2 regions of the Zoogloea oryzae genome follow, and region 1 is predicted to be linked to the other one. Evidence: predicted binding sites of a transcription regulator. Region 1 holds the regulator's gene; the other holds the start of a gene.
The links. Region 1 encodes FNR, which switches genes on or off when oxygen is low (the NO sensors DNR and NnrR bind a similar motif). Its sites were predicted from a motif close to TTGANCTAGNTCAA; they were not measured.
Positions count from the first base shown of each region.

Region 2: the regulator FNR is predicted to act here: its motif matches at 1,471-1,484, upstream of QQK25_RS12585 (thiamine pyrophosphate-dependent enzyme).

Region 1 is NZ_BSPX01000105.1:2,157-7,350, reverse strand. It holds gene QQK25_RS21055 (transporter-like protein) at 1-466, shown strand, start outside; gene QQK25_RS21050 (methyl-accepting chemotaxis protein) at 612-1,232, shown strand; gene QQK25_RS21045 (oxygen-binding di-iron domain-containing protein) at 1,239-1,979, shown strand; gene QQK25_RS21040 (SirB2 family protein) at 2,055-2,441, shown strand; gene fnr (fumarate/nitrate reduction transcriptional regulator Fnr) at 2,442-3,176, opposite strand; gene hemN (oxygen-independent coproporphyrinogen III oxidase) at 3,296-4,690, shown strand; gene QQK25_RS21025 (sulfite exporter TauE/SafE family protein) at 4,778-5,194, shown strand, end outside.
Region 2 is NZ_BSPX01000036.1:6,086-11,279, reverse strand. It holds gene QQK25_RS12585 (thiamine pyrophosphate-dependent enzyme) at 1-1,412, opposite strand, end outside; gene QQK25_RS12580 (response regulator transcription factor) at 1,525-2,163, opposite strand; gene QQK25_RS12575 (PAS domain-containing sensor histidine kinase) at 2,138-4,837, opposite strand; gene QQK25_RS12570 (SUMF1/EgtB/PvdO family nonheme iron enzyme) at 4,936-5,194, opposite strand, start outside.

The sequences.
Region 1 (5,194 bases):
GTATCACCGGCTGCCCCAGGCGATCGCCGAGCACCGGCTGGGCAACCGCTTCGGGCGGCTGCGCATGATGCGGCTCGCCGGCATCGTGTCGCGCAACATGTCGGGCTGGGCGACCAACATCTCCCTCGGGCTGATGCTGGGGATGACGCCGGTGCTCGGCAAGTTCTTCGGGCTGCCGCTGGATGTGCGTCACGTGACGCTCAACTCCGGCATCCTCAGCCTTGCCACGTCGTCCCTCGAGATGAAGTGGGTCGGCACCGGGCTGCTCACGCTGGCGGTGGCCGGCGTCGGGGTGATGTTCGTGCTCAACCTCGGGGTGAGCTTCGCCCTGTCGCTGATGACCGCCGTGCGCGCCTACGATCTGCCCAAGTCCGACCTGCGCGAGCTGCGCCGCCGTCTGTGGCATCGCCTGCGCACCCGGCCGCGGGATTTCCTGCTCCCGCCGAAGCGCCCGGCGGCTTCCTGAGGGTGCTGCGGGGAGGCTCAAGCTTGACGGCATCACGCCGTTAATCTCCCCGCGGCAGCCGGCCGGCTCATCCCGATGGGATCGAGGGCGGCGACCGCTCCGATCGATGCGTCCCACCCATGCGGTCCGTCACCGAGAGCCCCGAATGAATGCGCCCGAACGAAACCTCAAACTGACCAACCACCGCTCCGGCGAGCTTGCCGGCATCGTGCGGGTCAACGAAGAAATCAAGGCCATCGTCGCGACGGCCTTCCGGATCAACCTGATGGCCCTCAACGCCATCTTCCTGGCCAAGCGCGCGGGCAACGCCGCGCTGGGCTTCGGCGTGCTCTCCAACGAACTGCGCCGCTTCGCCCAGGATCTCACCCGACACATGGCCTCGCTGCGCGACATGACCTCCGGCTCGGTGGGCAGCGTCACCGGCGTCGTCCAGCAGCAGCGCAACTCGCGGATCCTCGCCGAGGCGATCCGCCTCGCCGGCGAGGTGCCCGGCGTGCGCGAGGCCCGCAAGCGCGGGATGGCGCGCCTGTCGGCCCAGCAGGTCAAGCTGCGCGCCCTCGACCTGCGCCTGCGCGCGGCGGTCGAGGAGACCCAGCAACTGGTCGAACTGGGCGGCGTGCTGGCCCGCTCGGCCAAGATCGAGGCGGCTTACGGCGGCGGGTTCAGCCCGGCGCTGATGCAGGTCTCGACGGATTTCGCGGAGGTGATCGCGCAGATCAAGCGATCCCTCGAAGTGCTCGGCAAGGAACGGCTCGTAAAGGACTAGGAACCCATGAAGCAGGCTCACTGTATCTTCCAGGAAGACGACCACCGCTGGCTGGCGATCGCGCGCGATGCGACCAAGCCGGGCTACATCATCGACACCAACGAATACGTGATCGTCGATGGCGAGGAGGCGCTGCTGTGCGACCCGGGCGGCATCGAGATCTTTCCGGCGGTCTTCTCGGCCCTGTCGGCAGAGTGCGACCCCACCAAGCTGGCCGGCCTGTTCGCCTCCCACCAGGACCCGGACATCATCTCGTCCCTGGCCCTGTGGCTGGAGTTCAAGCCGGATCTCAAGTGCTACACCAGCTGGCTGTGGCAGTCCTTCCTGCCCCACTTCGGCGGCGAGGACACCACCTTCGTGCCGATTCCCGATCCGGGCATGACCATCAAGCTCGGCAGCCTCGAACTGCAGGCCGTGCCGGCCCATTATCTGCACTCGTCGGGCAACTTCAACCTGTATGACCCGAAGGCCAAGATCCTGTTCTCCGGCGACATCGGCGCGGCGCTGCTGCCGCCCGACCAGGGCGGGCTGTACGTGGAGGATTTCTCCCGCCACATCCGCCACGCGGAAGCCTTCCACAAGCGCTGGATGGGCTCCGACCGGGCCAAGCGTGACTGGTGCGAGCGCGTCTCGCGGCTGGAGATCGACATGCTGGTGCCCCAGCACGGCTCGATCTACCAGGGCGCCGACGTGCAGCGCTTCATCAACTGGTTCGCGGCGCTGGAAGTGGGCGTGCTGCGCGGCTGAAGTTGAGGCCCCGCAAGGACGGGGCAGGGCGGATGCCCGAAAATGTCGTCAAGGCGTAACCCCATCCGAGGCGACATGTACCTGCTCATCAAGCATCTCCACATCACCTGCGTCGTGCTGAGCGGCGCGGGTTTTCTTTTGCGCGGCTGGTGGTCGATCACCGGATCGCCGCTGCTCAAGGCCCGGCTGACCCGGCGCCTGCCTCACGTGATCGACTCGTGTCTGCTCGCCAGCGCCATCGCTCTGGCGTGGATGGCCGGGCAATACCCCTTCGTGGATGGCTGGCTGACCGCCAAGGTGCTGGGCCTGCTGGCCTACATCGGCCTAGGTGTCGTGGCCCTGCGACCGACGCGGCCGCTCGGCGTGCGCGTGGTGGCGCTCGCCGCGGCGGCGGCCGTGTTTTCGTACATTGTGTCAGTGGCGCTCACCAAGAACCCGGCGGGCTGGCTCGCGCTCGTCTGATCAGATGGCGTGGTGGTTCAGCAGCCGCTTGAGCCCCGGGGTGTCAAGGATGCGGATGTGCTTCTGCTGGACCGCCACCAGGCCTTCTTCCTGGAAGCGCGAGAAGGCGCGGGAGACGGTTTCGAGCTTCAGGCCCAGGTAGGAGCCGATCTCGTCGCGGGTCATGCGCAGATGGAACTCGGACGGCGAGAAACCCCGCGCGGTGAAGCGCTGGGACAGGTTGAGCAGGAAGGCGGCGAGGCGTTCCTCGGCGCGCATGGAGCCGAGCAGCATCATCACGCCGTGGTCGCGCACGATCTCGCGGCTCATGATCTTGTGGAACTGGTGCTGCAGGCTCTCGACCTGACGCGACAGCTCTTCGAGGCGGCTGAAGGGGATCACGCACACTTCGCTGTCTTCGAGGGCGATGGCGTTGCACGAGTGGTGTTCGGTGCTGATGCCGTCCAGCCCCAGGACTTCGCCGGTCATCTGGAAACCGGTGACCTGATCGCGGCCGTCCTCCAGAATGACATCGGTCTTGAACGAGCCGGCGCGGATCGCGTAGATCGCCTCGAAGGACTCCCCGGAGCGGTAGAGATGCTGCTGACGCTTGATCTTGCGACGGCTGCCGACGAGCTCGTCGAGCTGGTTTATTTCCCGCGGGTCGAGCCCGAACGGCAGGCACAGCTCGCGCAGATTACACTGGGAACAAGCTGTCTTGATCTCGATAATTGTTGCTGGAATCGCAGAATTCATCTGTACGCTTACCACCTGGACTTGAGAGGATTTACCAACCTTTGGAGCCCTTTGATCCACATCAATACGATTACAGGATGATTCTGCGATCGTTTCGCGGAATTAATAGAAGCACGCCCATGAACGCGACTCAAAAAGATCTGATCTTCGACCCCGAGCTCATTCGCAAGTTTGATGTGAATGGCCCGCGTTACACTTCGTATCCGACCGCAGACCGCTTCGTCGAGGCCTTCAACTCCGACGCGCTGTGCGACTGGCTCGGCAAGAGGTCGATCGGCGGGATTGGCAAACCGCTCTCATTATACTTCCACATCCCGTTCTGCAATACGATCTGCTACTACTGCGCCTGCAACAAAATCATCACCAAGGATCACGGGCGCTCGGCCAAGTATCTGGAGTACCTCGAGAAGGAGGTTGATCTTCAGGTCGCCTGCCTGCAGGGCCCGCGGGAGGTGCTGCAGCTTCACCTGGGCGGCGGCACGCCCACCTTCCTGTCCCACGACGAGCTGCGCCAGCTGATGGGCATCGTGAAGAAGCACTTCACGCTGGTGCCCGACGGCGAGTACTCCATCGAGGTCGACCCCCGCAAGGTCGATGAAGCCACCGTCGCGCTGCTGGCCGAGCTGGGCTTCAACCGCATGAGCGTCGGCATCCAGGATTTCAACCCGGATGTGCAAAAGGCCGTCAATCGCGTCCAGAGCGAGGAAGAAACCAAGCTGGTGATCGACGCGGCCCGCGCCCACGGCTTCAAGTCGGTGAGTGTCGACCTGATCTACGGCCTGCCCAAGCAGAACGTTATCAGCTTCAACCGCACCCTTGAGCAGATCCTGGCCCTGTCGCCGGATCGCCTGTCGATCTACAACTACGCGCACCTGCCGAGCCTCTTCAAGCCCCAGCGCCGCATCGTCGACGCGCAGCTGCCGTCGGGCGAGACCAAGCTGCAGATCCTGCAGCTGGCCATCCGCCGCCTCACCGAGGCCGGCTACGTCTACATCGGCATGGACCACTTCGCCAAGCCGACCGACGAGCTCACCACCGCCCAGCGCCAGGGCCGCCTGCACCGCAACTTCCAGGGCTACTCGACCTACGCCGAGTGCGACCTGCTGGCCTTCGGCGTCTCCGCCATCGGCAAGGTCGGGCCGACGTACGCCCAGAACGTGAAGACGCTGGACGAGTACTACGACATCCTCGACACCGGCCGCCTGCCGGTGCTGCGCGGCATCGAGTTAACCCCGGACGACCTGCTGCGCCGGGCGATCATCCAGGCGCTCATGTGCCACTTCGAGCTGTCCATCGAATCCATCGAGATCGCCCACTTGATCGACTTCAAGAAGTACTTCGCTGCCGAGCTCGCCGACCTGCGCGAGATGGAGAAGGGCGGCCTCCTGAAGATCGACGACCAGTGGATCAGCGTGCTGCCCGCTGGCCGGATGCTGGTGCGGGCCATCGCGATGGTGTTCGACCGTTACCTGCGCTCCGACCGGGAGCGGACCCGCTACTCCAAGGTGATCTGATTCGCCGTCTGGTTGCTCCGGATCGTCAGGACTAAACTATGCGCCCCGTGACCTCGCGGGGCGCTTTTCATTTGCAGGGTTGAAACCATGCCGGAAACCGGTTACTTCGCAGTCTTCCTGATCGGCCTGCTGGGCGGCACCCACTGCGTGGCCATGTGCGGTGGCATCGTCAGCGCGCTCACCGTGCAGACGATCCAGATGCCCGGCCAGAAGCGTCGCGAGTGGCCGCTGCACCTGGCCTACAACCTCGGCCGGATCGGCAGCTACACCCTGGCCGGCGCGGCGATGGGCGCCATCGGCACGGTGGGCATGCTGTTCAACGACATCCTGCCGATCCAGCTCGCCCTGTACGTGGCGGCCAACCTGATGCTGGTGGCGCTGGGGCTTTACCTCACCGGCTTCACCCGCGCGCTGGCGGGGGTCGAGAAGCTCGGCCAGCGGCTGTGGAACCGCATCCAGCCGCTCACCCGGCGCTTCCTGCCGGCACGCTCGGTGGCCCAGGCG
Region 2 (5,194 bases), on a different contig from region 1:
CGGCCGGTGGCGGGGTTGTCCTGGCCGCCGGTCATGCCCACCGCGCGGTTGTCGAGCAGCAGCACCGTCACGTTGCCGCCGTTGTAGGTGATGTCGAGCAGGCCCTGCATGCCCATGTGCATGAAGGTCGAGTCGCCGATCACCGCGACGATCTTCTTGTTCTTGTCGACCTCGCCGCGCGCCTTGTCCATGCCCAGCGCCATGCCCATCGAGGCACCCATCGAGATGCAGGTATCCAGCGCGTTCCACGGATGGCCGGCGCCCAGGGTGTAGCAGCCGATGTCGCCCGAGATGATGATGTTCTTGAGCTGCGACAGCGTGTAATAGATGCCCAGGTGCGGGCAGGCCACACACATGGTGGGCGGCCGCGGGAAGACCTGCTGGGCCGGCAGCGCATCCACCTCGGGTGACGCCTCGCCGCGCAGGCGGGCCACGCCCCGGCGCAGCACTTCGGGCGACAACTCGCCCAGGCGCGGCAGCACGTCCTTGCCCACGCAGGCGATGCCGGCGGCCTTGATCTCCGCTTCGACGAGCGGTTCGGTCTCCTCCACCACCAGCAAGGTTTCAACCCCGGCAGCCAGCTCGCGCACCAGACCGAGGGGCAGCGGGTAGCTCATCCCGAGCTTGAGCACCGGCGCATCCGGAAAGGCCTCGCGCACGTGCATGTAGGCCGGGCCGGAGGTGACGAACCCGATGCGCCGGTCGGGGCCGGATTCGATGCAATTGAGCGGCGAGTTGCCGGCTTCGGCGCGCAGGGCCGCCTCGCGCTCGAACATCAGCGGCAGACGCGGTTTGGCGTTGCCGGGCACCATCACCCAGCGTCGCGGATCCTTGGTGAAGCCGGTGGGCTCGTGGGTTTCGACCGGCGACAGCTCGACGCGGCCCTTCACGTGGCAGATGCGGGTGGTGAGGCGCAGGATCACCGGCACGCGGAACTGCTCGGACAGCCGGAAGGCCGCCCGAGTCATGTCGTAGGCTTCCTGGGAATCGGCCGGCTCCAGCACCGGCACATGGGCGAAGCGGCCCCAGAAGCGCGAATCCTGCTCGTTCTGGGATGACGACATGCCCACGTCGTCGGCCACGGCGATCACCAGCCCGCCCTCGACGCCGGTGACGGTCATGGTCATCAATGCGTCGGAGGCCACGTTGAGGCCCACGTGCTTCATCGCGGAGAAGGCCCGGGCGCCCATCATCGACGCGCCCAGCGCCACTTCGAGGGCGACCTTTTCGTTGGGCGACCACTCGGCGTAGAGGCCGGGGAAACGGGCCAGCACTTCGAGGATCTCGGTGCTCGGCGTGCCGGGATAGGCAGCCGCCACACGCACGCCGGCATCCCGCGCGGCGTGGGCGACGGCGTCGTTACCGGACAGGAACAGGCGGTTTGCCGCGGCGGCGGCCAGGGCGTTTCCCATGAAGCAAACTCCGACAGGATGAAGCCGGAGAGTGTAGAAAGCCCCGCCGCCGCCGGGCTTGAGACAGGTCAACCAAAGATACGTTTTTCCAAAAAACTCAAGAAAAAATGTATCACGATCGACTCGCAACCCCTTCGATCGCCATGACGCTCTGGACAAGCTCCGCCAGCGATTGCGCGCCCATCTTCTCCATCACGCGGGCACGATGGACTTCCACCGTCTTGATACTGATTCCCAGCACATCGGCGATCTGCTTGTTCAGCTTTCCGACGATGATGAGGTCCAGCACCTCGCGCTCGCGCTGGGTCAGCTGGTCGAGCCGGCGGGAGACTTCGGCGTCCTGGCGGCGGCGGTCGCGGCTCTCGCGTTCCTTGGCCAGGCACTGGCTCACCAGGTGCAGCAGGTCGTTGTCGTTGAAGGGCTTCTCGATGAAATCGACCGCACCCTTCTTGAGCGCCGCCACCGCCATCGGCACGTCGCCGTGGCCGGTGATGAAGATGACCGGCAGGGTGCAGTACTGGGCACGCAGGCGCTCGTGGAGCTCCAGCCCGCTCATTCCCGGCATGCGCACGTCCAGCAGCAGGCAGCCGTTGAACTCCGGCCGCCAGCGGCGCAGGAAATCTTCGGCCGACGGGAAGGCGGCCACCTTGAAACCCTGGGATTCGAGCAGCCAGACGAGGGAATCCCGCAGGGCTTCATCGTCATCCACCAGATAGATGATTTGTTCAGGCGTCGATTCGGGCGCTTTCAAGGGGAGTCTCCAAAGGCAGGGTGAAGCGGAAGATACATCCTCCGGCGGGGTTCGCGTCCACCCACAGGCGGCCGTTGTGGAATTCGACGATCGAGCGGCAGATGTTGAGGCCCATGCCCATGCCCTCGGCCTTGGTGGTGTAGAACGGCGAGAACAGCTTCTCGCGGGCTTCGTCGGAGAGGCCATGCCCCCGGTCGGCCACCGACACCTCGACCAGATTATGCTCGGCGATCCTCGCCGACACCGTGAGGACGCGCTCCTCGGCGGGCGTCTCGCGCATGGCCTCGATGCCGTTCTTGACGAGGTTGAGCACCACCTGCTCGATCATCACGGAGTCGGCAAACACCGGCGGCAGATCGGCGGGGATCTGGCTGACCACCTGGGCGACGTGGCGGCGGGCATCGATCTCGACAAAGCCGATGGCGTCCTCGACGATGCCCGACAGGGCCACCAGCTGGCGCCGCGGCTCGCTCTTCTTCACGAACTCGCGCACCCGACGGATGATCCGCCCGGCCCGCTCGGCCTGGGCGCTGGCCTTCTGCATCGCGGTGAGGATGTCCTCCTGGCGATAGTCGCCCGACTGCAGGCGATTGACGCAGCCCATCGAGTAATTGGCGATCGCCGCCAGCGGCTGGTTGAGCTCGTGGGCCAGGGTGGAGGCCATCTCGCCCATGGTGATGAGGCGCGAGGTGCGCTGCAGGCGCTCCTGCTGGGCGCGGTTTTCTTCTTCGACGCGCTTCTTGTCGGTGATGTCGGTGGCGATCGCCATCCGCACCACGCGACCATCCACCCAGCGGGTGGCCCGCTCGCGGATGTGATACCAGCGTCCGGAGAGCCCGTTCTGCAATTCGCCGTCGTAGAGCTCGCGGGGCACCTGCTGGGGCGACAGGCGACGCGGGTCCACGTCGTACCAGTTGGTGTCGGGCGGCGTGGGCAGGCCGTAGATGCCGACCCGCTGGCCCACCGCATCAAAGCCGTAGATGCTCTTGAAGGCGCGGTTGGCAAACAGGATCTCGTCGTTGGCGGCGTCGGCCACGTACACCGCCGCGTCGAGGCCGTCGAGGATCGCCACGAAGCGCTCGTGGGCGGCCTCCAGCTGGGCTCGCACCCGCTTGGGCTCGGTGATGTCGGTGATCGAGGCCATCCAGCCGGTCTGCCGCCCATCCCCGTCGATCAGCGGCGACAGGTAGAAGCGCGCATCCATGCTCTCGCCGTTCTTGCGCTGGACGCGCATCTCGAAGCCGGTGGAGGGCGCGTTGCCGCTGAGGGTGAGTTCCAGGTTGTGCTGCAGGGCCTCGATCTCGTCGGGCGGCCAGTAAACAAAGGGCGGGCAGGTGCCCACCAGCTCCTCCCGCGACCAGCCGGTCATGCGGCAGAAGGCGGGGTTCACGTAGGTGATGCGGCCGGTCAGGTCGATGGCTCGCAGGCCGGTGATGAGGGACTCCTCCATCGACTGGCGGAAGGCGTATTCGTGGTGGAGCGCCTCCTCGGCCGCCTTGCGCCCGGTGATGTCGTGGGCGACGGCGTACATCAGCTTCTCCTCGGGCACCGAGTTGATGCTCCAGGCCAGCCAGCGGTAGCTGCCATCGGCGCAGCGGCAGCGGTTCTCGAAGGCCTCCGGCGTGCCGGCCGCCAGGCTGCGCAGGCGCACCACCGAGTCGGCCACGTCGTCCGGGTGGATGTAATCGAGGAGCGAACTGCCCGGCAACGCCTCGGGCGAATATCCCAGGATGCGCTCGAAGGCCGGGTTGCAGCGCCGGAACAGCCCGTCGTGAGCCATCACCGCCAGCATGTCGAGGGACAGGTTGAACAGCCGGTCGCGCTCCTTCTCCACCCGCACCCGGCGCAGCATGTGGGCCCGCAGCGCCCACAGGCTCCACAGCACGAAGAACGACAGCCCGACGATCACTGCAATCGGAAAGCCCTTCGGCAGCTCGCTGTCCACGTGATAGGCGGTGGCCTCCAGCGCCAGCCCGTTGCCCGGCGGATCGAGCGGCACCGAAAACTCGAGGCTCTCGTCCAGCGCCCGCAGCGTGGAGTTGGCCGCCAGCAGCTCGCCCTTGGCGTTGGTGAAGGACAGCCGGTATTTCTCGCCGAACCAGCTGGGCACCAGATGCGCCACCATCCGCTCGATGGAATACACCGCGACGATCGCCCCCAGCGGCTGACGCCCCTGCTGCACCGGCAGGTACACCTCCAGCACCGCCATGTTGCGGCCATTCACGTAGGCCTCGCCATACACCGGCCGGCCCAGCTCGCGGGATCGGGCGAGCACCGCCACCTGCACCTGCGACAGGCCATCGCCCACCAGCCAGTCGGTGGTGTCGAAGGGCGCGGTCCACTTCACCCGCTGGTCGCCGGTCACCCACACGATGTTCACGAGTTCGGGGTTGTTGGCGATGTGCTGGTTGGCCCGCACCTGAAAACCGTCGCCGTCCAGCGTGCCCGCGGCGAGCTCCCGCGCCAGCTGGCCGAGGAACTCCTCGGTGCCCTGCATGTGCAGGCGCATGGTCTGCTCGGCCCATTGCACATCGCGGGCCATCGCCCCGCGAGCGGTCTCGCTCTCCTGGCGCTGGAGCACCCACACCAGCACCAGCATCGCCAGCGCGAAGATCAGGACGGCAAAGTTGGGCGCCGACCAGTACCAGTTGGCAGGCACCCGGGTCGGCGGCATCTTGGGGGAAGGATTTGTGTTCGACATGTCCCGCGCATCGTCGCCGCGCAGGCGGAAAAGGCGCATCGGGGGTTTCCCTAATCGGGCCAAACCCCCAGTTACACGTCCCGCGTGGTCACAGTCTCCGGCAGCCGCTTGTCTTCACCTTCCACGCCTGTAGATTTAAGGGAGAAGCGGAAGCCCAGGACGCGGAGGCACACACGCCGGGAGCGGCCATCCTGGTGGGCAACACGGAGCCATTGCGGGTCGCAAAGCCACGCCCCTCCTCGTATGGCACGTGAAGCCCAAGCCTCTCCACCCTCTGCACCACGAGGGTCTACTTGCGGCGCCCCGTCGTACTCTCGCCAGCCATCCGCA